3 regions of the Mesorhizobium sp. P2_E9 genome follow, and region 1 is predicted to be linked to each of the others. Evidence: predicted binding sites of a transcription regulator. Region 1 holds the regulator's gene; each other region holds the start of a gene.
The links. Region 1 encodes PhoB, which activates phosphate uptake and scavenging genes when phosphate is short. Its sites were predicted from a motif close to TGTCATNNANCTGTCAT; they were not measured.
Positions count from the first base shown of each region.

Region 2: AC1D05_RS14955 (DUF1045 domain-containing protein) is a predicted target of PhoB. The motif match lies at 2,551-2,567, and genes of this name have one in related genera.
Region 3: AC1D05_RS29610 (alpha-D-ribose 1-methylphosphonate 5-triphosphate diphosphatase) is a predicted target of PhoB. The motif match lies at 4,858-4,874, and genes of this name have one in related genera.

Region 1 covers NZ_JBFUET010000005.1:295,019-304,554, reverse strand. The annotation lists gene pstC (phosphate ABC transporter permease subunit PstC) at 1-157, shown strand, start outside; gene pstA (phosphate ABC transporter permease PstA) at 161-1,012, shown strand; gene pstB (phosphate ABC transporter ATP-binding protein PstB) at 1,009-1,812, shown strand; gene phoU (phosphate signaling complex protein PhoU) at 1,838-2,545, shown strand; gene phoB (phosphate regulon transcriptional regulator PhoB) at 2,565-3,254, shown strand; gene AC1D05_RS11705 (ROK family protein) at 3,267-4,511, opposite strand; gene xylF (D-xylose ABC transporter substrate-binding protein) at 4,783-5,823, shown strand; gene AC1D05_RS11695 (sugar ABC transporter permease) at 5,968-7,299, shown strand; gene AC1D05_RS11690 (ATP-binding cassette domain-containing protein) at 7,312-8,136, shown strand; gene AC1D05_RS11685 (CHASE domain-containing protein) at 8,289-9,536, shown strand, end outside.
Region 2 covers NZ_JBFUET010000007.1:303,562-313,097, reverse strand. The annotation lists gene phnN (phosphonate metabolism protein/1,5-bisphosphokinase (PRPP-forming) PhnN) at 1-629, opposite strand, end outside; gene AC1D05_RS14960 (alpha-D-ribose 1-methylphosphonate 5-triphosphate diphosphatase) at 626-1,765, opposite strand; gene AC1D05_RS14955 (DUF1045 domain-containing protein) at 1,804-2,511, opposite strand; gene iolB (5-deoxy-glucuronate isomerase) at 2,664-3,476, opposite strand; gene AC1D05_RS14945 (hypothetical protein) at 3,481-3,699, opposite strand; gene iolE (myo-inosose-2 dehydratase) at 3,743-4,660, opposite strand; gene iolD (3D-(3,5/4)-trihydroxycyclohexane-1,2-dione acylhydrolase (decyclizing)) at 4,769-6,619, opposite strand; gene AC1D05_RS14930 (bifunctional 5-dehydro-2-deoxygluconokinase/5-dehydro-2-deoxyphosphogluconate aldolase) at 6,652-8,586, opposite strand; gene AC1D05_RS14925 (MurR/RpiR family transcriptional regulator) at 8,796-9,536, opposite strand, start outside.
Region 3 covers NZ_JBFUET010000019.1:136,274-145,809, forward strand. The annotation lists gene AC1D05_RS29590 (ATP-binding cassette domain-containing protein) at 1-617, opposite strand, end outside; gene AC1D05_RS29595 (ABC transporter permease) at 614-1,618, opposite strand; gene AC1D05_RS29600 (sugar ABC transporter substrate-binding protein) at 1,615-2,613, opposite strand; gene AC1D05_RS29605 (hypothetical protein) at 3,170-3,370, shown strand; gene AC1D05_RS29610 (alpha-D-ribose 1-methylphosphonate 5-triphosphate diphosphatase) at 3,453-4,679, opposite strand; gene AC1D05_RS29615 (PfkB family carbohydrate kinase) at 4,899-5,810, opposite strand; gene AC1D05_RS29620 (GMC family oxidoreductase) at 5,890-7,476, opposite strand; gene AC1D05_RS29625 (aldehyde dehydrogenase family protein) at 7,478-8,980, opposite strand; gene AC1D05_RS29630 (hypothetical protein) at 9,191-9,536, shown strand, end outside.

The sequences.
Region 1 (9,536 bases):
TTCGGCGACCATCGCCAACGAATTCACCGAAGCGGTCGGCGATCTCTACACCTCTTCGCTGGTGGCGCTCGGCCTGATCCTGTTCGTCATCACTTTCCTGATCCTTGCCATCGCACGCTACATGCTGATGCGCATCGACGCCCGCACGGGAGCCTGACCGATGTCGACAGCCACGTCGCTTCACCAGAGCCGCAAGCGCAAGAATGGCGTGATGATGACGCTGTGCGTCGCCGCCGCCGGCATCGGCCTTGCCTGGCTGGCGCTGATCCTCGGCGCACTGCTCTACAAGGGCCTTTCCGGTGTCAATCTTGCGGTCTTCACGGAAATGACGCCGCCGCCCGGCGATGCCGGCGGTCTGCTCAACGCCATCTATGGCAGCATCGTGATGACCATCATCGGCATCATCGTCGGCACGCCGATCGGTGTGCTGGCCGGCACCTACATGGCTGAATACGGCCGCTTCTCGAAGCTCACCACCGTGGTGCGCTTCATCAACGACATCCTTCTGTCGGCGCCGTCGATCATCATCGGCCTGTTCGTCTATGAGCTGATGGTGCGGCCGATGGGGCATTTCTCGGCGATCGCCGGCGCCGTCGCGCTTGCCATCCTGGTCATCCCGGTCGTCGTGCGCACCACCGAAGACATGCTGAACCTGGTGCCCAACGCGTTGCGCGAAGCCGGCACCGCGATCGGTGCGCCGCGCTGGGTGGTCATCAAGTCGGTTGCCTACCGCGCCGCGATGTCCGGCATTGTCACCGGCATATTGCTGGCCATCGCCCGCATCTCCGGCGAGACGGCACCGCTTCTTTTCACGGCGCTGAACAACCAGTTCTGGTCGAGCAATCTCAACGCGCCGATGGCCAGCCTGCCTGTGACCATCTTCCAGTTCGCTCTCAGCCCTTACGAGGAATGGCAGCAGCTGGCCTGGACTGGCGCACTCATCATCACATTGACGGTTCTCGCTCTAAGCATCGTTGCGCGCAGCCTGACCGGACGCAGAGAGGACAAATGAGCCAGATGTTGTCTCCAGACATGACGATCGCCGCCGAGGCGGCCGCCAAGGTAAAGATCGAGGTCAAGAACCTCAACTTCTACTACGGCCAGTCGAAGGCGCTGAAGGATATCACGCTGTCGCTGCCCGAGCGCAGCGTCACCGCCTTCATCGGGCCGTCGGGCTGCGGAAAGTCGACGCTGCTGCGCGTCTTCAACCGCATCTACGAGCTCTATCCCAAGCAGACCGCCGAGGGCCAGGTGCTGCTCGACGGTCAGAACGTTCTCGACCGTTCGCAGGATCTCAACCTGCTGCGCACCAAGATCGGCATGGTGTTCCAGAAGCCGACGCCGTTCCCGATGTCGATCTATGAGAACATCGCCTTCGGCGTCAGGCTCTATGAGAAGATCAGCAGGGCCGAGATGGACGGCCGCGTCGAGCAGGCGCTGAAGCGCGCAGCCCTGTGGAACGAGGTCAAGGACAAGCTCAATGCCAGCGGCCTCAGCCTGTCAGGCGGCCAGCAGCAGCGGCTGTGCATCGCCCGCACGGTGGCGGTGAAGCCGGAAGTCATCCTGCTCGACGAGCCGGCCTCGGCGCTTGACCCGCTGTCGACCGCCAAGATCGAGGAACTGATCGACGAGTTGCAGGCCGACTACACGATCGTCATCGTCACCCACAACATGCAGCAGGCGGCGCGCGTCTCGAAGCAGACCGCCTTCATGTATCTGGGCGAACTGGTCGAGTTCGACAAAACCGAGAAGATCTTTACGTCGCCTCGCGAGAAGCGCACGCAAGACTACATCACCGGCCGCTTCGGCTGATCGCACGCATACGAGGACCAGGATCATGGCCGAACACACAGTCGCAGCCTTCGACGAGGATCTCGGACAGATCAGCAGGCTGATCAGCGATATGGGCGACCTCGCCGGCTCGATGGTCGGCGGCGCCACCAAGGCGCTGCTGAATTCCGACAACGCGCTGGCACAGCGTGTGGTCTCCGACGATGCCATCATGGATGCGCGCCAGCGCGAACTCGACGACCGCGCCATCACGCTGATCGCCAAGCGCCAGCCGATGGCCGACGATCTGCGCCATGTCGTCGGCTCGATCCGCATGGCCGGCGACCTCGAGCGCATTGGCGACCTTGCCAAGAACATAGCCAAGCGTGTCGGCACCGTCGGTCTCAGCGCCACGCCGCGCGACCTGTCGCATTCCATCGACGCCATGGCACAGCTGGTGCTGATCCAGGTGCAGGGCGTGATCGAGGAGTATGCGGCGCGCGATGCCGCTGCCCTGGCGAAGCTGCGCGCCGACGACGAACGCATCGACGTCAAATACACCTCCGTCTTTCGCGAACTGCTGACCTACATGATGGAGGATCCGCGCAACATCACGGCGTGCACGCATCTGTTGTTCTGCGCCAAGAATCTCGAACGCATCGGCGACCACGTGACCAACATCGCCGAAAACGCCTACTATGTCCTGACCGGCACGCAGTTGCCCGCCAATCGTCCCAAGCAGGATGAAACGGCGATGTCGGCGCCAGCGGCCTGACGCAAGAGGTGACCAATCGATGATCGCGCCACGCATTATGGTGGTGGAGGATGAGGAGCCGCTGGGGGTGCTGCTCCGTTACAATCTTGAATCCGAAGGCTACCAGGTGGAGGTGGTGCCGCGCGGCGACGAGGCTGAGATCCGCCTGCAGGAGAACGTGCCCGACCTTCTGGTGCTCGACTGGATGGTGCCGGCGGTGTCCGGCATCGAACTCTGTCGCCGCCTGCGGATGCGGCCCGAGACCGAGCGGCTGCCGATCATCATGCTGACCGCGCGGGGCGAAGAAAGCGACCGCGTACGTGGGCTCTCGACCGGTGCCGACGACTATCTGGTCAAGCCGTTCTCGACGCCGGAATTCATGGCTCGCGTCAAGGCGCTGCTGCGCCGCGCCAAGCCGGAAGTTCTGTCCAGTGTGCTCAAGGTCGGCGACATCGTGCTCGACCGTGAATCGCACCGGGTCTATCGCAAGAAGAGCGAGATCCGGCTCGGGCCGACCGAGTTCCGCCTGCTCGAATTCATGATGCGTCATCCCGGCCGCGTGTTCTCGCGCAGCCAGTTGCTCGACAATGTCTGGGGCGAGACGATCTACATCGACGAGCGCACGGTGGACGTGCACGTCGGCCGGTTGCGGAAGGCGGTCAACAATGGCCGTATGCCGGACGTCATCCGCACCATTCGCGGGGCGGGCTACGCGATCAGGGAAGATTGAGCGGGACCTGATTCAGGCAACGTTCTTTCCGGTGCCAGCTCTCGCCTGCACGCCCGGTGCGAAAATCTCCTGGTCGACGAAGGTCAGCGCGCGCATGGCGCAGCCTTCGCGGATCAGAGGCAGTTCGTTCGGCTCGGTGTCGAAGGAAATCGATTTCGAGTGCTGACCGCCGGCGGTCTGCGCGATCGCTTCGCGCAGTGCCGGCTCGATCAGGTCGAAGGCGGCGGCACTGACGCCGACCATGGCGACGGGCGCGGGATCGATCAGCGCGAACAGGCTGCCGAGCCCATAACCCAGTGCCTCGCCGGCCTTGCGGTAGGCTTCGCGCTCAGGCCCGTCGCGTTCGCGTGCCGTCGCGGCCAGCGCCCGCATCTGCGCGTCGCTGACATCGGCCACTGGCTCGGTGTCCTCACTGAGCTGCCTGGCGTTGCGCCAGATGGCATAGTTGCCGGCATAGGCCTCGACGCAGCCGCGGCGTCCGCAACGGCAAAGCGCGCCGCCGGGCCGATGGATCATGTGACCGAACTCGCCGCCCGAGGAATGGGTGCCCGTGAACAGCTCGCCCTTCAGCACCAGGCCCATGCCGATGCCGTGCGACAGAAGGATGGCGATGAAGTCGTCGCGGTAGCGCTCGGGATCGCGCCAGCGCAGCGCCACCGCCATCATGTTGCAGTCGTTTTCCATGGTGGCGGGGATACCGAACTCGGCCTCGAGTATGTCGGCGAAGGCGATGTTGGTCTGCGGCGTGATCGGAGACCAGAGCATCGCCCGGGCCTCGGTGTCGGTGATGCCCTGGATCGCCAGCGCGATGCGGGCGACGCTGCGCACGTCGATATCGGGATCATCGAGGCGCCGCCGCACGATGGCGACGCATTCGCCGATCAGCGCCTCGCGCGACATGGTCAGCGTGTCCAGCCGGCGCTGTTCCTCCGATACGACCTGGCCGGCATAGTCGATGACGGCGACGGAGAGGAAATTCAGCGACAGCACCACGGTCATGACAGCCGCGGCCTCCGGATTGAGGCCGAGGCCGACCTGCGGCCGGCCGCGCTTGAGCGCGCCGGCCTCGCTCGGCTTGCCTTCGGCCAGGATGCCTTCGCCGATCAGGTCGGAAGAGATCGCCGATATGGTCGAGTGGCTGAGGCCGGTGGTCGCGGCAATCTCGGTGCGCGAGGGCCGACCGGCCCGGCGCACGGCCGCAATCACCATGGCGCGGTTGCGCCGGCGCAGATCGTCGTGGCGGATTCCGACCGACATGTTTTCCCACATCCTCCCGGTCGCCGCGGTTCCTCCGGCCCCTCGAACGCTGCCGACGACACGGTCAAATACTGGCAGAAGCGGCCCGTCCTGTCATTTATTTATTCCGAGGCTCGAAAAAAATTCACAAGGACATCAAAATCCATCAGAATCGTTGTTGACAGCGTTCCGGTGTTCGATCAGTGTTTTTTCGAGGCTCGAAAAAATAGAGCCTTTGTGCCGGCCTTAGGGCCAGTTTGGTCGCGCCATACGCGGCGCAGGGAGGAATATCATGAAGAGATTCACAGCCGCCATCCTGGCGGGTGTCGCCATGTCGCTGACGCTTGTGTCGGTCGCGCAGGCGAAGGACAAGGTCATCGGCGTTTCTTGGTCCAACTTCCAGGAAGAGCGCTGGAAGACCGACGAAGCCGCCATGAAGAAGGCGATCGAGGCCGCCGGCGACAAGTACATCTCCGCCGATGCGCAGTCCAATCCCGGCAAGCAGCTTACCGATGTCGAGAGCCTGATCTCGCAGGGCGCCAATTCGCTGATCATCCTGGCGCAGGATGCCTCGGCCATCGGCCCGGCCGTGCAGAAGGCGCTGGACGAAGGCATTCCGGTCGTCGGCTATGACCGCCTGATCGAGAACAAGGACGTCTTCTACCTGACCTTCGACAACAAGGAAGTTGGCCGCTTGCAGGCGGCTGCGGTGTTCAAGGCCAAGCCGGAAGGCAACTACGTCTTCATTAAGGGCTCGGGCGCCGATCCGAATGCCGACTTCCTGTTCTCGGGCTCGATGGAAGTGCTCAAGGCGGCCATCGACAGCGGCAAGATCAAGAATGTCGGCGAGGCCTATACGGACGGCTGGCTGCCCGCCAACGCCCAGAAGAACATGGAACAGTTCCTGACCGCCAACGACAACAAGGTCGACGCCGTCGTCGCCGCCAATGACGGCACCGCCGGTGGCGTCGTCGCGGCGCTGACGGCACAGGGTCTCGCCGGCACAGTGCCGGTGTCGGGCCAGGACGGCGACCATGCCGCGCTGAACCGCATCGCTCTCGGCACCCAGACCGTGTCGGTATGGAAGGACGCGCGCGAACTCGGCAAGAACGCCGCCGAGATCGCCTCGCAACTGGCCGACGGCAAGAAGATGACCGACATCGCCGGCGTCAAGGACTTCACGACGCCTGGCGGCAACACCGTCAAGTCGCTGTTCCTGACCCCGGTCGCCATCACCAAGGACAATCTCAACGTCGTCATCGACGCCGGCTGGATCAAGAAGGACGAAGTCTGCGCAGGCGTTGCCGCCGGCAGCGTCGCGGCCTGCAACTAAACGGCGCAATGCTGTTCTATATCGACGCCGCGGCCCAAAAGCCGCGGCGTTTCTCAAGGGGCTTCCCGCCCCAATGACTGCGGAAAGCAAATAGCATCCATGTTCCGGCATCCGCGCCAGACGGTAAACCGGTGGGAGGATAGCATGACCGACACGACCTCTAATCAACCGGTCGGCAGCACTGCGGCGGACAAGGCGCGTGCATCCGAACTCAGCGCCGTTGGACGGTTCCTCAAGGCTACCGAACTCGATACGCGCATGCTCGGCATGGTCGGTGCGCTGCTGGTCATCTGGGTCGGCATCCACATCCTGTCGGGTGGACTTTTCCTGACGCCGCGCAATCTATGGAATCTGTCGGTGCAGACCTCGTCGGTCGCGATCATGGCGACCGGCATGGTGCTGGTTATCGTCATGCGCAACATCGACCTCTCGGTCGGATCCGTCGAAGGCGTGATCGGCATGATCATGGGTGTGGCGCAAGCCGAATTCCTCATTCGCGTCATCGGTTTCCAGCTTGGAAATCCCTGGCTCTGGATCATCGCGCTGGCGGCCGGTGTGGTGCTTGGTCTCCTGATCGGCGCATTCCAGGGCTTCATCATCGCCTATATGGAGGTTCCGGCCTTCATCGTGACGCTTGGCGGCCTGCTGGTCTGGCGCGGCATGGCATGGCTGATCACCAGCGGGCGCACGGTCGCGCCGCTCGACACAACCTTCCAGCTGATGGGCGGCGGACCACGCGGCTCGATCGGCGCCACCGCCAGCTGGATCGTCGGTATCGTCGCCTGCGTGGCGGTCGCCTTCATGCTGCTCAACGGCAGGTCGCAGCGCAAGCGCTTCAACTTTCCGCTGCGCCCCGTCTGGGCCGAGACCTTGCTTGGCGTGGTTGCTTGCGCCGCTATCCTTGGCGCCGTCTGGATCGCCAATTCCTATCCATGGCCGATCGGCATCGTGCGCCAGTACGCCCAGCAGAACGGCATTACCGTTCCCGAAGGCGGACTGTTCATCGCGCATGGCATTGCCATACCGGTGCTGATGGCGGTGGCAGTGGGCATTATCATGACCTTCATCACCAAGCGCACGCGTTTCGGCCGCTATGTCTTCGCCATTGGCGGCAATCCGGAGGCGGCCGAACTTGCCGGCATCAACACGCGCTGGGTGACCATGAAGGTGTTCATGATCATGGGCGTGCTGGCCGCGATCAGCGCGGCGATCTCGTCGGCCCGACTCAACGCGTCGACCAATGCGCTGGGCACGCTGGACGAGCTTCTGGTCATCGCCGCCGCTGTCATCGGCGGCACGTCGCTCGCTGGCGGCGCCGGCACGGTGATGGGCGCCATGCTGGGCGCGCTTTTGATGCAGTCATTGCAGTCGGGCATGGTGCTGCTCGGCATCGACTCGCCGCTGCAGAGCATCGTCGTCGGCGCCGTGCTGGTCATCGCGGTGTGGCTCGACACCGTCTATCGCAAGCGGGTCTGAGGGAGAATGATCATGGCTGACAAAATCGCTCTGGCAACTGCCCCCACAATTGCGCCCTCTGGCACGCCGCTGATCGACATGCGCAACATTTCCATCGCTTTTGGCGGCATCCGTGCCGTCGACGATGCCTCGATCGATCTCTTCCCCGGCGAGGTCGTGGCGCTGCTCGGCCATAATGGCGCCGGCAAATCGACGCTGATCAAGATCCTATCCGGCGCCTACAAGCGCGACGCCGGCCAGATCTTCGTCAATGGCGAGGAGGCTTCGATCGCCAATCCGCGCGATGCCAAGAAATACGGCATCGAGACGATCTACCAGACGCTGGCTTTGGCCGACAATGTCGACGCTGCCGCCAATCTGTTCCTCGGCCGCGAACTGATGACCGCCTGGGGCACGCTCGACGACGTTGCGATGGAGGCCGAGGCACGCAAGGTGATGGGCCGGCTCAATCCGCGCTTCCAGCGCTTCAAGGAGCCGGTGATCAAGCTGTCTGGCGGCCAGCGGCAATCGGTGGCGATTGCGCGCGCGATCCTGTTCAACGCCCGCATCCTGATCATGGATGAGCCGACGGCAGCCCTTGGCCCGCAGGAAACGGCGCAGGTCGGCGAACTGGTCAAGCAGCTCAAATCCGATGGTATCGGCATCTTCCTGATCAGCCACGACATCCACGATGTGTTCGAACTGGCCGACCGGGTCTGCGTCATGAAGAACGGCCAGGTCGTCGGCACCGCGCGCACCACCGATGTGACGCAGGACGAGGTGCTCGGCATGATCATCCTGGGTAAATGTCCTCCGGGCGCCATTCCCGGGCCGGGCGCGCTGAAGATCGCGGCCTGAGGCCTGCCGGCGGTCCGGTATTGGCTGATCGGGCATGGCCGGTTGCCGCTCACGTGATATGCCAGTGATCGTGATGGCTTGGCCTTGCCATTGTGTTGGCTCGGCGACTTGCCCATAAAGGTCCGGTATTGCCCCATGGACCGCATCATCCGTTGAAGAAACTCTTTCCGATTGTCGCGTTCATCGCCGTTGCGCTGATCAGCATGACCATGGCGGGGTTTGCCTATTTCGCGACGCAGGAAGCTTCCCGCATCAAGTTCGAAGCGGCTGCCGACGACGCCCTCAACCGGATCGAGAGCCGGATCGATCTGCATTTGTCGCTGCTGCGCTCGACACAGGCGCTGTTCGACGCCCGCAATGGCGACATCTCCCAGAGCGAGTTCAAGGCGTTCTTCAACGCGCTGGATGTCGACAACAATTTCGCCGGCCTGCGCGGCATCGGCTTCCTCGGGCTCGTCAAGAGGGGTGACGAAGCGGCGGTCGAACGCGACATCCTCCACGATTTCGGCGCCAGCCATCCGGTCTATCCGGACACGACGCAGCCTTGGCGCGCGCCCATCATGCTGTTCGAGCCGCTGGACCCGTCCAACCAGGCTGCCATCGGCTACGACATGTTCAGCGAACCGGTGCGGCGCGCGGCGATCGAGAAGGCAATGGCCGATGACCAGCAGCACGCGAGCGGGCTGGTGCAACTGGGCCAAGGCACGGGTGCGACACAGACCTTCACCGGCTTCCTGATCTTCGTGCGGCTCAATGTCGAGACCGCGCCGGAGGTCATCAACGCATCGCGATCCTCGACCGCGGGCTTTCTCTACGCGGCTTTCCGGGCCCGCGACCTGTTCCAGATCGCACTCAGCCGGGCGCCGCTGCTGCCGGTCAACACCGAGATCTATGACGGCGCGGTGAACAGCGACGACCTGTTGTTCCGGTCGGAGACGCCGCCGGCTTCATCCTTTGGCGAGCGGTTGCTGGTCACCCGAAAGATCACGGTGGCCGGCCGCCCGTGGACGGTGCTGTTCAGGCCGACCAGCGCCTTCTCGCAGCCGTCGTCGCGCGCCATTCCAGTGATGTTGGGGCTGTTCGGCCTGCTGGCGGCCGGCGCCATCGCGCTGGTGGCGCGCTACCAGGAACGGGCCTATGAGGCGGCTTCGCGTTTGCACGAGACGACCGAAAAGAGCCTGCTCGAAAAGGATCTGATGCTGCAGGAGATGAAGCATCGCATCAAGAATTCGATCACGCGTGTGCTGGCTATCGCGCGCCAGACGGCTTCGCGGGCCACAGACGTCAACGAATTTTCCGCATCCTTTTCTGCCAGGCTGCAGGCGATGGCGGCCTCCCAGGACATGCTGACGCGCTCGCGCTGGCAGAAGGCGGATCTCGCCGATCTCCTGCGCATCGAG
Region 2 (9,536 bases), on a different contig from region 1:
CAGATCAGGCCCGACATGTCGGAGAAGGCCATCGCCTTGCGGAGGATCTCGGCGAAGCGCTCGCCGGCCACCTCGCGCGGACCGCTATTGTCGATCGAGGTCACGCCAGCGCCGGTCAGCGTCACATTGGCGCTGCGCGCCAGGCGTGCCAGCACTTCACCGCGCGACTCGCGGCCACGCATCGCCAGCCGCTCGGCCAGCACGTCGTGCGAGGCGGTGATCTCGACAATGGCCAGATTGGCATAGCGCTCGCGCAGCACCGGAATGATCGCGCGCGACACATTGGCGACGGCGACGTGGCCATTGGCGACCGACCAGTCGACATCGGCAGGCAGGCCGTAGCGCAGGCCATGCGCTTCCCACGAGATGGCGAAGGCGCCGTCGGCATCGGCTTCGACAAAGGCGGCATCGGCCAGCGTGTCGTGATCCTCGCTCGCCGCATCGCTCGGCCGGGTGATGACGCGGCGGACGAACTCCAGCCGGGTCTCATCGGTGAAGAGCGCGCGGGCGTAGCCGATCACCGTGTCCTTGCCGGCACCGCTTGGGCCGACGACGGCGACAAAGACGCCATGGCGGATCGGAAACGTTTCAGCGGACAATTCGCGCTCGATCAAGGCCGACACCATCATGCGACCCGGCGCCCCTGCCGCCAGACGGTGCGCACCACCGGCACATGGTCGTCGACGCGCACGCGTACCAGATCGGCCCTGCGGCCCGGCTCGATGATGCCGCGGTCGTTGAGGCCAACCGCTTCGGCCGGGTTTTTCGACACCATGGCGACCGCTTGCGGCAGCGAAATGCCTTCGACCATATCACCGAGAAAGAAGGCCGACTGGATCAGGCTGAAGGGAATGTAGTCCGAAGACAAGATGTCGAGCAGGCCGTCGCTGGCCAGCGTGCGGGCCGAGACATTGCCCGAATGCGAGGCGCCGCGCATGACGTTAGGCGCACCCATCAGCACGCCCAAGCCCGCGGCCTTCGAAGCGCGCGCGGCTTCCTCGGTGGTCGGAAACTCGGCGACGCGCACGCCTTGCTCGATCGCCTCGTCGACATGGCCTGAGGTGGCGTCGTCATGGCTCGCCAGCACGATGCCGCGCGCATGGCAGGCGGCGGCGATCACCGTCCGGTTCGGCGCCGAATTGCGCGCCGATTCCGCCATCCGCTTCTCGCAGAACAGCTTGAAGTCGCGGTCGGTCAGCTTCAGCTTGCGCTGGTAGTAGTAGGCATAGGTTTCGAGATTGACGAACTGGCGCTGGCCCGGCGCATGGTCCATCAGCGATGCCAACTTGACCCGGTCATCCCCGTCGAAATTGGCGAAGGCCTGCAGGCAGTCCGGCGCCGAAACCTCGCAGCGCAGATGAATGAAATGGTCGGCCCGCAACCGGTCCTGCGCGACGCTGTCTTCGATCGCGTCGGCCAGCTTGCGGATGTCGGCGGAGGTCAGGTCGGCATCCTCGTCCATGCCGACGCGCAAGGCGTCGAGCACGGTGGTGATACCGGCGGTCGCCACCTGCGCGTCATGGGCAAGCACTGCGGCGATCGGGTTCCAGCGCACTTTCGGCCGCGGCGCATAATGGCCCTCGAGATGGTCGGTGTGCAGTTCGACCAGCCCCGGAATGACATAGTCGCCGCCCATATCCTCGCCGGTCCGGCCGGAACCTGCATCGATGCCGGCGATAAAGCCGTCACGCAGCACCAGCGACCCCTCGACGATCTCGTCGGCAAGCACGATGCGGGCGTTGGAAAGAACGGTCTCGGCGGTCATTTCGGGCAGTCCTTGATTCTTTTGGGGGCAGAGCTTGTTCAGGCGATTCTTCTGGCCGGGCGGCGTCCCAGCACGTGCTGGGAAAGCACCATGAACGGCGCACCGGGTTCGGGTTCGACAAACAGTGTCAGCGCGTCGACCAGCACCGGCTGCCGCAGAACCTCCGCGAACAGGCTGTCGATTGCTGCGCGCAAACGGGGGCTTTCCTGTGGCCCTGCCCGGCCGGACAGCGTCATGTGGAAACGAAACGTCTCGAAGACATAGGGGTAGCCCCATTGGCAGAGATTGCGGAACTCGGTCGGCCTGAGCGAATCCGGGCTGCGCCGTTCGATCTCGGCCTCGGTCAGCGGCGCGCGAAAACGGTCGAAGTCGCGCACCACATCGTCAGTGAAGCGGTTGAGCGACGGCAACGGCCCCTCCGGGACCAGCGCGAAGAAGCTGTCGATCTGGCTGACGACGAGACGCGGGATCGTCACCACCGGCGTTGCTTCGGCAAAATGGTCGAGCCCCGCGCGCAGCGAGGTCTCGGTCTCATTGGCTGCCAGGCGGAAGGGGGCTTTCAAAGTCGCGTGGAAGCCATAGCGGCGTGCCGAGGCGGTGTGGAAGGCCACTTCCGCCGCCGCCAGATCGGCCACGGCCTCGACCGGCCTTGTCGCGGCGCCGAACGGATCGCGGCCGAGCCAGTTGGCGGCGATCCGCGCCAGCTTCTCGTCCTGCCTCGGGGTAAAATAGATGGCGTAGCGCATCGAAAGTCCTCGTCAGTCTCGCTGCCATAGGTGATTTCCATGACGGATTGACGAAGCTTTGAAGGGTTTTCGAAGGCAAATCGACCTGAGAAGTCCTTAGCCGACGATTTTTTCTAGCTGGACCAATGGCTTCAGCCGAAAACCCAGATCGGTCAGGCCTTCATCAACCATTCGTGCTCGGGTGCATTGTGGAATTTCCACGTCCGCTTCGGCCCGGCCATGACATTGAGATAATAGAGGTCGTAGCCATGGCAGGCAGCGCAGGGGTGATAACCCCTAGGCACCAGCACGACATCGCCATCCTCGATCGCCATCGCTTCGTCGAGCGCGCGATGACCATCCTTGTCGGCGTCGGTATAGACGCGCTGGAAGGCAAAGCCCTGCGGCGGGTTGAGGCGATGATAGTAGGTTTCCTCGAGATAGGATTCCGCGGGCAGATTGTCCTGGTCGTGCTTGTGCGGCGGATAGCTCGACGTGTGGCCGCCGGGCGTGATCACCTCGACCACCAGCAGGGAATCCGCCGGCTTGCCTTCCGGCAGGATGTTGGTGACGTAGCGCGTGTTGGTGCCCTTGCCGCGCACCTCCTGGCCGAGATCGTCGGGTCCGATGACCCGGACCGGCAGGCCGCCGCCGAGGCCCGGTGCCGAGCAGACCGCGAGTTCGAGCTCGGTATCGGCCGTCACCGACCAGTCCGATCCCTCGGGCACATAGACCGACCACGGCTTGCCTTCGAAGGGCGACATACGCTCGCCGAGCAGGCCGAGGTCCTTGCCGCCGGCCTTCGCGGTGCCCTTGCCGGTGACGAACACCAGGCAGATTTCGCGATCGTCGGTTTTGCCTGAGGCGCTCTCGCCGGGCTTCAGCCGATGCAGGTCGAAACCGACATAGGTCCAGCCGGCGCTTTTCGGCGTCACATGGGCAACGCGGCCATGGCCCTTGTCGGCCTTCACCAGCAGCTTCGACATCGGGTTACTCCTTCGGTTCGGCCTCGGCCGTTGTCTTGCTCTCATCGGCTGGCTTGTAGAGATAGAAAAACTGCCAGACGGCATAACCGGCAAAACCGAGCGCGATGACGCCCCAGAACGGCGTGCCGGTGGCGAACTCGATGATCGACCAGATGACGCAGACCGCGACGACGGCGACGCGCCGCCATAAGGGCCGGAAGAAGGGGTGCTCGGAATCTTTCATCGGGCCAATCTACAGCAACCAGGCTCGCCGTGAACCCATCGCATCAGGCATTCGGGAAGCCTTGCGTCTCGACCGTGTAGCCGGCGGTGGTCATCACACGCATCAATTCCTTGTGGCCGACCTGCGCCATCTTGAGCGGAGGGTTCTTCTTCGGGTCCTGCTCGGCCTCGACCACGAACCAGCCTTCATAGCCATGGTCGGCGAAGCGCTGCACGATGGCGCCGAAATCCAGCGAGCCATCGCCCGGCACGGTGAAGGCGCCGAGCGCCACGGCGTCGAGGAACGACTGTCTGGTGCGGTCGAGCCCGTCAATCACGCCCATGCGCACATCCTTCACATGGACATGGCTGATGCGCTTGTGGTGGTTGTCGATGGCGCGCAGCACATCGCCGCCGGCGAAGGCCAGATGACCGGCATCGAGGAGCAGCGGAATGCCTTCGCCGGAATGGCGCATGAAGGCATCGAGCTCCGGCTCGGTCTCGACCACTGCCGCCATGTGATGGTGGTAGGACAAAGGCATGCCTTGTTCGGCGCACCATTCGCCGAACTCGGTCAGGCGCCTTGCATAGGCCTTCATCTCGTCACTAGTGAGTTTCGGCTTGGTGGCGAGCGGCTTCGAGCGATCACCCTGGATCGAGCGGCCGACCTCGCCATAGACGATGCAAGGCGCGTTAACCGCCTTGAACAGGTCGATCATCGGCTGGATGCGATCCTTGTTCTTGCCCATCTCCTCATCGACCAGCGTGCCGGAAAACCAGCCGCCGCACAGCGTCACGTCGGCTTTCTTCAGGATCGGCAGCATGACGGCGGGATCGTTGGGAAAGCGCCGTCCCATTTCCATGCCGGTGAAGCCGGCCGACCGCGACTGGCGCAGACACTCCTCCAGCGACACGTCATCGCTCAGTTCCGCAAGATCGTCGTTCCACCACGCAATGGGGGACATGCCCAGTTTGGCTTTCAAGTCGTCACTCCGGTTTAGAACAGTTCATTTTTTGGGCCGTCGGTGCTGCCCCTCATCCGCCTGCCGGCACCTTCTCCCCGTATAGGGACGGGGAGAAGGGAGCTAGCATCAATCGCCGATGGTCTGCATCTGCCGCTTCTCGTCATAGGCCTTGCGGGCCGCGTTCACCTGCGGCCTTGCCGACACTTCCGGCACCGCCACATCCCACCAATGGCCACCGGCATCGGTGGAGACCAGCGGATCGGTGTCGATGACCAGAACGGTGGTGCGGTCGTTCTTTTTGGCCTTCTGCAGTGCGTTTTCGAGCCCGGCAATTGACGGCACCTTCTCGGCGATTGCGCCCATGCTCGCCGCATGCGCGGCAAAGTCGATATCGGGCAGGATCTCGTGGCGCGAGTCCTTCAGGAGATTGTTGAAGTTGGCGCCGCCGGTCGCCATCTGCAGCCGGTTGATGCAGCCATAGCCACGGTTGTCGAGCAGCACGATGGTCAGCTTCAAACCAAGCATCACTGAGGTGGCGATCTCGGAATTCAGCATCAGATAGGAGCCGTCGCCGATCATGACGACGACCTCTTCGCCGGGTTTCGCCATCTTGGTGCCGAGCCCGCCGGCAATCTCGTAGCCCATGGTCGAGAAGCCGTATTCCGCGTGATAGGAGCCCGGCGCGCCGGCTTGCCAAAGCTTGTGCAATTCGCCGGGCAGACCACCGGCGGCATGCAGCAGCGTCACGCCGGAACCCATGGCGCGCTGAACGGCGCCGATCACCTGCGCGTCGGACGGGAAAGCGGCATTGGTCGAGGCCGTCACCTTGGCCGCATCGGCCTGCCAGGCCTTCTTGCCCGTGGCCGCATTGTCGGTCCAGGCTGACGGCGCCTTCCAGCCCTTTAGCGCCGCGCCGAGTTCAGCAATCCCTTCGGCCGCGTCGGCAACCAGCGGCAGTGCCCGGTGCTTGCCGGCATCGAAAGGCTGCACGTTGAGCCCAATGATGGTCTTGCCGGAATTCTTGAACAGCGCCCACGAGCCGGTGGTGAAATCCTGCAGGCGCGTGCCGATGGCGAGCACCACATCGGCGTCTTCCGCCAGCCGGTTGGCGGCCGAGGTGCCGGTGACGCCGACCGCCGCCATGTTAAGTGGATGATCGTCCGGCAGCGAGGATTTGCCGCCTTGCGTCTCGCAGACCGGAATGCCGGCGCCTTCGACGAATTTCGCCAGTTCGTCCGAGGCCTGTGAATAGAGAACGCCGCCACCGGCGATCACTAGCGGCTTCTTCGCACCCTTGAGCGCTGCCACTGCCGCCGCAAGCTCGTGGCGGTCCGGGCGTGGCCGGCGCTGGTGCCAGACGCGCTCGGCGAAGAAGCTCTCGGGATAGTCATAGGCCTCGGCCTGCACGTCTTGGCAGAGCGACAGCGTCACCGGACCGCAATCGGCTGGATCGGTCAGCACCTGCATGGCACGGCTCAGCGCCGGGATGATCTGTTCCGGCCGCGTGATGCGGTCGAAATAGCGCGATACCGGACGGAAGCAGTCATTGACCGTCGCCGTGCCGTCGGAAAAATCCTCGGCCTGCTGCAGCACCGGGTCGGGGATGCGGTTGGCGAAGACATCGCCGGGCAGAAACAGCACAGGCAACCGGTTGACATGCGCAAGTGCCGCCGCCGTCACCATGTTGAGCGCGCCGGGGCCGATCGACGAGGTTGCCGCCATGAAGCGGCGGCGGAAATTGGCCTTGGCATAGGCGATCGCCGCATGCGCCATCGCCTGTTCGTTGTGGGCGCGGAGGGTCGGCAATTCGTCGCGCACCTGGTAGAGCGCCTCGCCGATACCGGCGACATTGCCATGGCCGAAGATCGCCCAGACACCGCCGAAAACAGGCACTGTCTTGCCGTCGATCTCGGTCATCTGGCGGGACAGAAAGCGCGTCAGCGCCTGCGCCATCGTCAGGCGGATTGTCTTGCTCATGGTGGTTTCCTCCGCAGTCTTATGCCGCGCCTTTATGCTGCTTTACGGCCTCGCGCGGCAAGCCACGCTTCGGTCAACTGTTCGAAGCGCGAGGCCATGTCGGCGACAGCCTCGTCATCCGACATCCTGCCGGCCAGCCACTCTTCAGCTGCGTGGACGAAAATAGTGCGGCCGACGGCAAAACCCTTGACGATCGGCGCCTTGGCGGTGGCGGCAAAGGCGGCTTCCAACTCGTCCTGTGGCGCTTCCAGGCCAAGCAGCACGATGCCACGGCACCAGGGATCGTGCCTCAGGATCACCGCTTCAATCTTGGCCCAGGCACCACTCGACGCCTGCGGCTCGAGTTTCCACCAATCGGGCTTGATGCCCAGCGCATAAAGCTCTTCCAGCGCGCGCGGAATGGTCGTGTCGTCGAGCTTGCCGTGCTTGCCGGCGATGATCTCGATGAGCAGTTCGCGGCCGACTTTGCGTGCCGCCTCGAACAGCGCACGCAGCTTCTGCTGCTGTTCTTCCTTCAGCGCCGCCGGATCGTCCGGGTGGTAGAAGCACAGGCATTTGATGCAATGGTCGACGGGCCATTCGGTGAGCTGCGAGCCGATATCCTGCGAGAATTCGAAGCGCAGCGGCCGCGAGCCCGGCAGTTCGACCGGCCGTCCAAGCCAGGCGAAGGGATGCCTGGCGAATTCGAACATCGCCTCGCGGCCATGTTTCTCGTCGATCAGCATGCCGTAGCCGTCGCGGCCGGCGGCAACCTTCGCCGCCGCCTTGACCGCCAGCACCTTGAAATCGCGGATACGCGCCGGATCGGCGCCGGTCTTGGCCGCGACGTCCTCGAGCTGCACACGATGGTCGCAGGCGAGCGCCATCATAGAGGGAATGTCGCGCCGGCGGGTCGTCGCCCAATGGATATGATTGATCGCCTCGTCCTTGCGCAAGGCGAGATGCTTGCTGCCGTTCTTGAGGAAGAACTGCAGCTCCTCGAAGGTCGGATATTCCGGCGCGCACAGCAGCCGCGACACGGCAAAGGCGCCGCAGGCGTTGGCCCAGGTCGCCGCCGTCGCATGGTCTTCGCCACCCAGCCAGCCGCGCAGGAAGCCGGACATGAAGGCGTCACCGGCACCCAGCACATTGTAGATCTCGATCGGGAAACCCTTGCCGACGACGCCGTCTTCCAGATCGTCGCTGATCGGTCCGTCATAGACGATGCAGCCCATGGCGCCGCGCTTCAACACGATCGTGGCAGCGGACAGCGCGCGGATCGTCTTCAGCGCGCTCAGGCAGTCGTCGGCGCCCGACGCGATCATGATCTCTTCCTCGGTGCCGACGATGAGGTCGCAATCGGGCAGCACCGTCTTCAACTGGGACGAGACCCGGTCCGACTTGACATAGCGCTCGAAGCCCTCGGCATGGCCGGCGAGGCCCCACAGGTTCGGGCGATAGTCGATGTCAAAGACTACCTTGCCGCCCTTGGCCTTCATGATGCGGATCGCCTTGCGCTGGGCGGCGTCGCTGTTGGGTCGGGAAAAATGCGTGCCGGTGACGACGATCGAGCGCGCCGAGGCGATGAAGGCCTCGTCGATGTCTTCCGGCGCCAGAGCCATGTCGGCGCAGTCGCTGCGATAGAAGATCATCGGCGAAACGCCTTCGCTCTCGACCGAGAGCAGCACCAGCGCGGTCAGCCGTTCGTTGTCGGTCTTCAGCCCGTCGGTGTTGACGCCTTCACGCTTGAGCTGTTCGCGGATGAAGCGGCCCATCTGCTCGTCGCCGACGCGGGTCAGCAACGCCGAGCGCAGGCCGAGCCTCGCCGTGCCGACCGAAATGTTGGCCGGGCAGCCGCCGACCGACTTGGCGAAAGACGTGATGTCCTCCAGCCGCGAGCCGATCTGCTGGCCATAAAGGTCGACGGAGGCGCGACCGATGGTGATGACGTCGAGCAGCGCCTGTTTCGCGTCCACGGCTTCGCTCATTGGAACCTCCCGTCAGTCTTGTTGTCAGGAACAACATTGTTTGGGTAACACGCGCGAGCGGCAGCGTGGTGCCGGCAATATGAAATAATAATTCCAATCCATAGTCAATATGGAATGAGCATTCCCGGACTGAATTTGCCTGACCATGATCCCGAAAAGTGGTTGCCGGTTTTCGGAAAAGATCATGGTCAAGAGGAAAGCGTGGCCGATCAGGCCTTGCGCTTGCGGGTAGCGTCGCGTCGCTTCTCGCCGACGCCGACCGTCAACGCCATGGCCAGGGCCATCGTTGCCGACAGCGAACGGAAGCCGGCGAAATCAGCCTCGGCGACCTCGAACCAGACCCTGGCGAACTGGGCAAGCGGCGAGAACGAGCTGTCGGTGATGGCGACGATCGGCACGCCTTGTTCCGAAATTGTGCGTGCTTCCTCGATGGTGGCCGGCGCATAGGGCGAGAAGGAGATGGCGATGACGGCGTCCGCCGGCGTGGCAAAGGCGATCATCTCGGCGTTCAGGCCGGCGGCCGATTCGATCAGCTGGTTGCGGATCTTCAGCTTGCCCAGCGCATAGGCGATGTAGGACGCCACCGGGTAGGAGCGCCGCTTGGCCAGGACATAAATGGTCTGCGCCTTTGCCAACAGCGAAATCGCGTCTTCCAGATGCGCATCGTCCAGCGTGCGGGAGATGTCGTTGAGCGAGGTGCTGGCGGCAGCGACGAAGCCGTCGAAGATGGCCCGGTGGCCGGCGCCGCCCTCGGCCTTGACGCGCAGCGCCTGCAGCCTTTCGTCATAGGACGAGTTGCGCTCGCGCAGCCGCTCGCGAAACACCTGTTGCAGACTGGTGAAGCCGTCGAAGCCAAGCTGCTGGGCAAAGCGGATCAGGGTCGACGGCTGCACGCCGGCCGAGGCGGCGATGCTGGCGGCGGTGCCGAAGGCGATGTCGTCGGGATTGTC
Region 3 (9,536 bases), on a different contig from region 1:
GAGACCGACTGTTCGCGCAGGCGCCGGATCAGCGCCTCGACATTGGCGGTCTCCTGCACGCCGAGCGCTGCCGTCGGTTCGTCCATCACCACCAGCTTGGCGCCGGAGCCGACGGCGCGGCAGATCGAGATCGCCTGCCGCTGGCCGCCCGACAGGCGGCGCACACGCTGGTTGATCGACGGCACGTTGATCGACAGGCGCGACAGCATGGCGCGCGCCTCGCGTTTCATCGCCTTGCGGTCGAGGAACGCGAAGGGGCCGATGCGGCGCACGAGTTCGCGGTTGAGAAACAGGTTCTGCGCCACCGTCAGCTCGTCGATCAGCGCCAGGTTCTGGTGCACGGTCTCGATGCCGGCCTTGCGCGCGCCGTCCGGGTTGGAGAAGGGATGTTCCCGGCGGTCGAAGACGATCGAGCCGGCATCCGGCACATGCACGCCGACCAGGCAGCGGATCAGCGTCGACTTACCGGCGCCATTGTCGCCGATGACGGCGGTGACCTCGCCGCGACGGGCCTGGAAGGCGACATCGGTGAAGGCGCGCACGCCGCCGAAATGCTTGCTCAGGCCGTCGCAGGCGATGATGGCGTCGGAGGCCGGGGAGGGGCTGACGGCGCTCATTTCTGGTACCGCATGATCAGCGCTGCCAGCACCACGATGGCGCCCACGGCAAGCGGTTGGTAAAAGGCCGAGACGTTGAGCAAGGTCAGGCCGTTGACCAGCGCCGTCAGCATCAGCGCGCCGATGGCCGGGCCCAATATGCTGGCGCGGCCGCCGAACAGGCTGACGCCGCCAAGCACCACCGCCGCCACGGAATTCAGGAGCAGGCTGGTGTTGATCTGCGGCTCGGCCGAGCCGATGCGGGCGACCAGAAGGATGGCCGCGAGGCCGGCGCAGAAACCAGAAATGGTGTAGGCGGCGATCTTGACCCGGTTGGTGCGGATGCCGAGAGCGCCGGCGCTCTCGACCTGGCCGCCGGTCGCCAGCAGATGCACGCCGAAGCGCGTGTGGTAGAGCGCGATATGCGCTGCAATGACGGCCGCAATCGCCACCCAGACCGGATAGCCGAACGGCCCGAACGAGCCGGAGGCGAGCTTCAGCAGGAAGGTGGAGCCGACCATGGTCGGTTCGCCGCCCGACATGATGAGACCAAGCCCGGTGATGGCCGACAGCGTGCCGAGCGTCACCACGAAGTCAGGAATCTTTCCAACGGTGATGATGAGGCCGTTGAGGAAGCCGATGGCGCTGGTGGCGAGTACCGCGAGCACACAGGCGATGAAGATGCCGTAGCCCGCCGCATTGACGAGGCCAAGCACGATGGCGCCAAGCATGACGGCTGCCGCCAGCGACAGGTCGATGCCTGAGGTCGCGACGACGAAGGTCTGGCCGATCGACAGCACCGTCAGGATCGCAGCCGCCAGCAGCAATGCCTGGAGGTTGGCGATGCTGAGGAAGACCGGCTGGGCGATGCCGAAGACGATGACGAGACCGACCAGGCCGACGACGGATGCCCAGTCGGCCCAGAAGGAAGGATCCAGGAGGAGAGCCGACAGGGAGGGGCGGCTCTCCTCCGCCGCGCCCGCCGAATGGGCGACGGGCGCGTTGTCTGTGGAATTGCTCACTTCAACATCTCGCGGAAAGGATCGGGATAATCGCCGCCGGGGCGCGGAAAATTCTTCAGCGAGGCATCGGCATTGGCCTTGTTGATCAGGAGCACGGGCGCGGGCACGTTAGCGGGCAGTTCCTTGCCCTTGGCGGCCAACGCACAGGCTTCCACGCCCATGGCGCCGACGACATAGGGATATTGCGCCACGGTGGCCGTGAGTTCGCCAGCGGCGATCGACTTCAGCGCGTCGACAATGCCGTCGAGGCCGATCACCTTGACGTCCTTGCCGGAGGTCTGCACGGCGCGTTCGACGCCGAGCGCCATGATGTCGTTGGCGGCGAAGAAGCCAGCGAGATCGGGGTGGGCGGCCAGGATGTCGGTGGCGGCGGTCAACGCCTTCTCACGATCCCAGTCGGCACTCACCATCACCACCACTTCGAGCTTGCCTTCGACGGCCTGCTTGAAGCCCTTGATGCGGGCATTGGAGCCGACATCGCCGACGATACCGGCGATCAGCGCGACCTTGCCGCCCTTCGGCACCAGCTTCAGCATTTCCTCGCCGGCCAGCGCGCCGGCGGCGACATTGTCGGTGCCGATATAGGTGGAGACGGCAAAGCCGGCGGCCTTGGCCTGTTCGGCGTCGATGGTCGAGTCGATGTTGACGATCGGCTTCTTCTTCTGGGCGACCGGCACCAGTGCCTGGACGAGGTTGGAGACGCTGATCGGGTTGACCAGATAGCAATCGAAGTCCTGCATGGCCATTGCGGTCAGGCGGTCGGCCTGGCCGGTGGCGTCGCCCATATTGGCGGCTGCCTGGACGCTGACATTGACGCCGTTGGCCTTGCCCTGCTCCTCGATGCCCTTCTGCATGGTTTGGAAGAAGGGGTTGTCGAGGCCTTTGACAATGGCCGCGACCTTCGCCGCGTCCTCGGCATGGGCCGAGACGATGGTTGCCAGCAGGCCCGCGCCAAGCAGGCCTGTGCCGAGCTTCAAGCCATTAAATACGCTCATGGTTTTCCTCCTCCTTATTGTTTGATGTGCCGTCGCATCAGTTTCGGTGTTCGGCGAACGAAGTGGCCGACAGGACGCAAGCGACCCCAACGCTTGGTGTCACGAACTGCCGACACGCCGCGGCCGCTGGACATGCGGCTCGTGGCCCCGGTCCGGGTGCTCCTTCGTGTCAGGTATTGCTCCTCCCAGAGCGCCGGCTGATGCCTTGCCGACGTTTGCGCATGTTTTAGAAAAAATTGACACGCGTCAAGATTTAAAATGGTGCGCAGTGATTTGGCTACCTGAGCCCGTGGCACATCCGTTCCATGGTCATAAAAAAAGCATCATCCATTGCAACTTTCGGCGGGCGGTTTGCGGTACTGCCTTCCTAAAGGGGGGAACACGAGGTTTGTATTGGACCGCTTTGGGCGCTGTCGTCGCTGAGCAACTGTCAGCCAAATAATACAGATCCGATACACCAAACGGCTTGCAAGCGTGAGCTAAAGCTCGCAGAAGTTGCGCAAAAAGCATACCGTTGGAGAAAACTTAGATCGTCATCCAGCATGAAGGGGGAATCATGTCTGACCAGAATGCCCTTATCCGAGCGGCCATCGGCCGGCTGCTTTCCGAGAAAACCGGAATGGCGGTCATTTCCATGAGAGAGAGTATCACCGAGCTACTGGCCATAACCGGTGCGACGCTGGCCGTCGAAACACTGCAGGACATGCTGTTGGAAATGGCCGAAGTGCGCGGCATGATGGTCGCGCTCGACGTCTAGGGCAGCTGACCGTTTCACGGAAACGACGAGCTGCTTTAACTCTTTGTTTTGACGGTTTTGACGCAAATCGCAACGGAAAGCGCTACGCGCTTTCCCGGGAGGCAGCCGGTAGCCGTTCAGCCACGGCCGGGGCAGGGCGTTCTACTTTCCCTGCCAGCCTCAGTGTGCCGTCGCCGTAGATCATGCGACCGGCGCGGAAGGTGGCACGCACACGTGGCACGGGATGGCGGTCGGCGACGACGAGATCGGCCAGAAAGCCGGTCTCGATAGCGCCGCGATCGGTGAGCCCCAGGGCGCGGGCCGGGTTGGCGCCCGTCAGTGCCACCGCTGCCACCAAGCCGCCGTCGCGGAGCTCCGACAGACCGAGCACGGCCGGCAGGATCGAGGCCGGATGGTAGTCGCTGGCCAGCATGTCGAGCAGCCCGGCCTCGTAGGCCTGGCGGGCGGAAAGATTGCCCGAATAGGATTCGCCGCGCAGTGCGTTGGGCGCACCCATGGCGGTGTGCATGCCGAGCCTGCGGGCTTCCTGCGCGGCTTCCAGGGTCACCGGGAATTCTGAGAGGGCGGCACCGAGGCCATGGACCAGTTCCACCTTCTCCAGCGTGTCGTCGTCATGCGAGGCAAGCACGATGCCGGCGGCCTGCGCACGGGCCGACAGGTCCTGCAGGGCGTTCAGCACATCACCCTGGCCGTTGCGGCCGGCCATGCGCTTGCCGACGACTTCGGATGCGTCCGCGACCGACATGCCGCGCTCCTTGGCGATGCGGGCGATGTAGAGCTCGACGTCGCGGTACTGCCCCTGGCCAGGCGTATGATCCATCAGCGAGATCAAATGCAGCCTGCCGGCGTCCATCAACTTCTGCAGCTTGGGAATCGCCGGGGTGAAGGTCACTTCGAAGCGGGCATGGATGCGGTGATCGACCAAAAGGTCGTCCTTCATGCCGGCAATGGTGTCGATGATCGCAGTCGTATGATCTTCCGAGCGCAGCACGCCGCTGGTGACGCTGGCGCCGATGAAGGAAAGCGCGGCATAGGCCGTGGTGACGCCGCAGGAGGCGAGCTTCTTGTCGAGCTCGGCGATGCCGATCCGCATCGGCACGTGGACGCCGGTGCGCGGCTCGACTTCCCTCTCCACCATGTCGCCATGCATGTCGATGAAGCCGGGCAGCAGCAGACGGCCGCCGCCTTCGATATCGGCATTCTCGACAGGCTTGTCGCGGATTTCGGCAATCCGGCCGTTCTCGATCCTGATCGCGCCGTTCGGGATGACGCGGTCGCGCAGGACAATTTCGAATTCACTCAGCCACATGACAGGTCTCTTGCAAGGAAGCGGTTTCAAGTCGCGGTCGACAAGGCCGGCGACATCGTCGGGGTGATGAAAGACTGGAATCATGATGCGCCGGCCTGCCGTCGCCTCGATCCTGATTTCTCCAAGACATTCGGACGTTTTTCTAGTTCACTCGAACGTCGGTTTCCATTTGATTTTTATGACATTTTCATGAAAGCCCGCCTTGCCGCAGCGTATGATTCAGCCGGTGCGGGATCGTTCCGACAGCCATTCGGCGGTCTGCTGGCTTGCCTGTTCGGCGGAGAGCTCGAGGCTCAGTCCCTGCAGCAGGCCGTGCAGGAATATCCCGGTGAAACAGTCGCCGGCGCCGATCGTGTCGGGCACGGAAACCTGCCTCAACGGCGTGACGTGGTTCAGCACCTTGCCGTCATAGAGCGAGATCGGGCGTGTTCCGTCGGTCAGTACCAGCGTCCTCAGACGAGGCCCGGCGATCCCTGTTGCTCGCTCCCAGATCGCTCGCGTGTCCTCGCCGGGAAAGTCGGCGCGCGATCCGATGACGACGTCGGCCGGGCGCGGCGAGGCGCTGCGCAGCGGAAATTGCGAAATCACCAGCGGGATCGTCCGCAGCGAGGCGACGAGGCCGGCATCGAGCACCAGGGCGTTGAGATAGGCGGCATCGCCGGAAACAGGCTCCGATGCGGCGAAGGGCGGGCGCATCTGGCCGCCGGGGTTCAAAATGGTGCGCTCGCCATTGGGCTCGAGCAGGATTTCGGTGAACCGGGTTTCGCCGGCCCAGATGGTGACGTAGCCGGTATCGATGCCGCTCGCCTGCAATGTGGCAAGCGCTGCCCGGCCATGGTCGTCGTCCAGCAGATTGCCGACCAGCCGGACATGGTTGCCGAGCCTGGCCAACTGGGTGCCGGTGTGGAAGCCGCCGCCGCCGAGCCTGACGTTGCGGTTGGAATAGACAATGCGCGCGCCCGAGGCGAGGGGTGAGGACAGCGACCAGACCTGGTCGTAGTTGACATGGCCGACAACGATGACTGTGTTCATGGTCCCTGCTTTTTCGCGCGGCGCATCGACGATGAAGCGCTGCGCGAGCAGGCTTAGCACTATGACCGGCACCAAGGACAGCAGGCTGGCGGCGGCCATCGGAGCGCCAGCTGGCGTGTGGCCAGTTGCTCAGCGGTCTGGCGCAGGCGGCCGACGCCAAGGAATGAACAGCCGGGCGCTACACCCCTAGAATAAAATCTGCGCAGCGGTCGGCGATCATGATCACCGGGGCGTTGGTGTTGCCGCTGATCAGGCGTGGCATGATCGAGGCATCGCAGATGCGCAGGCGCGGGACGCCGCACACACGCAGCTGCGGATCGACAACCGCATCGTCGTCGCTGCCCATCCGGCAGGTGCCGCAGGGGTGATAGACGGTCTTGGCGTGTTCGAGGATGTGGTCGACGATGGATTGATCGGAAAGATCGGCGTCTTCGCCCGGCGATAGCTCCTCGGCGATCACCGCCCGCAGCGCCGGCTGGCGCAGGATATTGCGGGCGATCTTCATACCGGCGAGCAGCAAAGCGAGATCGTCCGGGTCGGACAGGAAGCCGGTGGTGAAGCGAATCGGGTCGGCGGCGTCGCGCGAGCGCAGGCCGACCGTGCCGCGCGATTTTGGCCGCAGCACACAAGGGTTGAGCTCCATGCCGTGGCGCTCGATCGAGCCGTGCTCGGCGCTTTCGATCATCACCGGCAGGACGTGGAACTGGATATCGGGCCGGCCGTCGCCATCGGTGTCGAAGAAGCCACCGCTCTCGACGACGTTGGAGGTGAGCAGGCCGGTCCGGAACATCAGGTATTGCAGGCCGTGGCGCAACGCTCGCAAGCCGCGATCTTCGCCCAGCAACGAGATCGGCTGGCGTGTCAGCGCATAGACGGGGGCGGCGACATGGTCCTGCAGGTCGCGGCCGACCGCGGGCATGTCGCGGATGACGGGAATGCCGAGTTCGGTCAGGTGTTCGGCTAGCCCCAGGCCCGACAGCATCATCAGCTTCGGCGTCGCCAGCGCACCGGCGGCGAGGATCACCTCGGCCTTTGCCGTCGCCGCATGGTTCTGGCCATCCGAGGTGGTGTAGGCGAGGCCGCTCGCCGCCCCGTTTTCCAGGGTCACGCCGGTGACCAGCGCATCGGTGATCACGGTGAGGTTGGCATTGCCGGCCAGCGGTCGCAGGAAGACTTTTGCCGCCGACTGGCGTTCGCCGTTGGCAGTCGTCGTCTGATAGAAGCCGACGCCTTCCTGCGCGGCGCCGTTGAAGTCGTCATTGTAGCGGTAGCCGGCCTGCTGCGCGGCCTTGATATAGGCCAGTGACAGCGGGTGGCGATGGCGCGGATCGGAGACCGGCAGCGGTCCCTCGGTGCCGTGGCACTCGCTGGCAAGGCGCTCATTGCGCTCCAGCCGCCGGAACACCGGCAGCACCTCGTCCCAACCCCAGCCGGGGCAGCCGAGGTCGCGCCAGCCGTCGTAATCCTGCGGCTGGCCCCTGATGTAGAGCATGGCGTTGATCGACGAGCCGCCGCCCAGCGTGCGGCCCTGCGGCACCGGCAGCCGGCGGCCGCCGACGCTCGGCTCCGGCTCGGATTCGTAGATCCAGCTGCGTGCCGTGCCGATCACCTTGGCAAAGGTGGCCGGCATGTCGATGAGGCGCGTGTTGTCGGCCGGACCGGCCTCGACGACCAGCACGCGCTTGCCGGCATTGACCAGCCGGTTGGCCAGCGCGCAGCCGGCCGAGCCGGCGCCGGCGATGATGTAGTCGAACGCAGCACTCATGTCAGGCGTAGCGCATGATGACGGTCTTGGTCTCGAGGTAGCCGTCGATGGCGGCACGGCCATGCTCGCGGCCGATGCCGGACTGCTTGAAGCCGCCGAACGGTGCCGCAGGGTCGAGCGTGTTGTGCGAATTGACCCATACCGTGCCGGCCTTGAGGCCATGGATGGCGGTCATCGCCTTGCCCATGTCGCGGGTCCAGATCGAGGCCGACAGGCCGTAGCGCGTGTCGTTGGCGATGCGGATCGCCTCGTCGAGATCGGCGACCGGCATTGCCGCCACCACCGGGCCGAACACCTCCTCGCTGGCGATTTCCATGTCGGGGCTGACATTGTGCAGGATGGTCGGTGCCACATAATGCCCCCTGGCCGGCACCGGCCGCGCGCCGCTGACCCGTTCGCCGCCGGCCGCCAGACTGCGCTCGACGAAACCTTCGACGCTTCTTCGGTGCTTGGCCGAGACCAGCGGATTGATCTGTGCGGCCGCATCGCGGCCGGCGCCCAGCGTCATGCCGTCGGCGATCTCGGCCAGCCGCGAAAGCGTGCGGTCGTAGATCGACTTCTCGATCAAGAGCCTGGAGGCCGAGGTGCAGACCTGGCCCTGGTTGAAGAACATGCCGAGCCCGGCGATGAGCGGCTCGATGCCTTCCTCCATGTCGGCAAGCAGGATCATCGGCGATTTCGAGCCAAGCTCCAGCGTGAAGCGGGCGACGCGGTCGACGGCCGCATGACCGACGCGCTTGCCGACCTCCGTCGAGCCGGTGAAGGTCAGCTTGTCGATGCCGGGATGGCGGATCAACGCTTCGCCGGTGACTGACCCGCTGCCGGTGACGATGTTGACGACGCCGGGCGGGAAGCCTGATGCCTCGATCAGTTCGGCGAGCCGGAGCAGGCCGAGCGGCGTTTCCTGCGGCGGCTTCAGCACCACCGTGCAGCCGCACGCCAGCGCCGGCGCGATCTTCCACATGCCGATCAGCAGCGGAAAATTCCACGGCACGATGGCGCCGACGACGCCGACCGGTTCCATCACCGTCATCGCCTGGTGTTTGGCGCCCGGCGGCACGGGGATGGACACCTGGAAGGTCGAGCCCTCGATCTTGGTCGCCCAGCCGGCGTAATAACGCAGCCAGTCGACAGTGCCGCCGGCACTCAGCATACGGGCGACGCCGAGCGATTTGCCGTTCTCGATGCTTTCGATCTCGGCCAAGAGGTCGGCGTCGGCCTCGATCGCGTCGGCGAGTTTCAGCATCAGGTTCTGGCGATCGACCGGCCGCATCGACGCCCAGGGGCCTTCAAGGGCTGCACGCGCCGCGCGCACCGCCTGGTCGACCAGTTCGGGGCCGCTTTCGGGGACACGGGCGACGATCTCGCCGGAAGCGGAATCGTCGACGGCAAGGCCTTCACCAGCAAGACCATCGACGAAGCGGCCATTGATGAAGGGCCGATGCGAACGTGCCAGGAAGGCGGCTGCAGCGGCGCTGATCGGCGGCACGGTTCTCTCGTTCACGCCATCCTCCTCGATTGCTGATGAGCATTGTGCAGCGAGGGTTATGGAGCGCATCGGCGAGCTTCAAGCCACCCAAGGCGCGAGTGCGCGCTCAGTCAAAACAAAGTTCCCGCTCGGACAAGACGTCCCGCGATCGGCTGGCCAAGATCAGGATCGCATCGAGCCGCGCGTTTTGCGCGAGTCTCCCTGACGTCGAAGAGGTGTTGGCCATTGAGCGCATTGCTGGGCAATCCGATGGTCACCACGGCGGCGCTACCGCTTGTGCTCGGTATGGTGATGGCGCTGCTGGCAAGGGTTGTCCTGCCGCCGTTCTCGCCCGTGCTTTCGCTGGTGTCGGCCGCGCTGCTGCTGTTCTTCTATTGGGAAACGCTTGGCCCGCCGGCGGTGCCGCCCGTCGCCGCCAGTCAGAAGCTGATCTATCTCGCCTTTGCCGGGATTGTCGCGGGCCTGTTGCCGGAGCGCCTGCTCAGCGCTGCGGTCGCGGGCAGGCTTGTCGCTGCCGCTCTTGCGGCGGCGCTGCTGTGGCTCGGCTGGCGTCGTATCGCCGGCGGCTCGC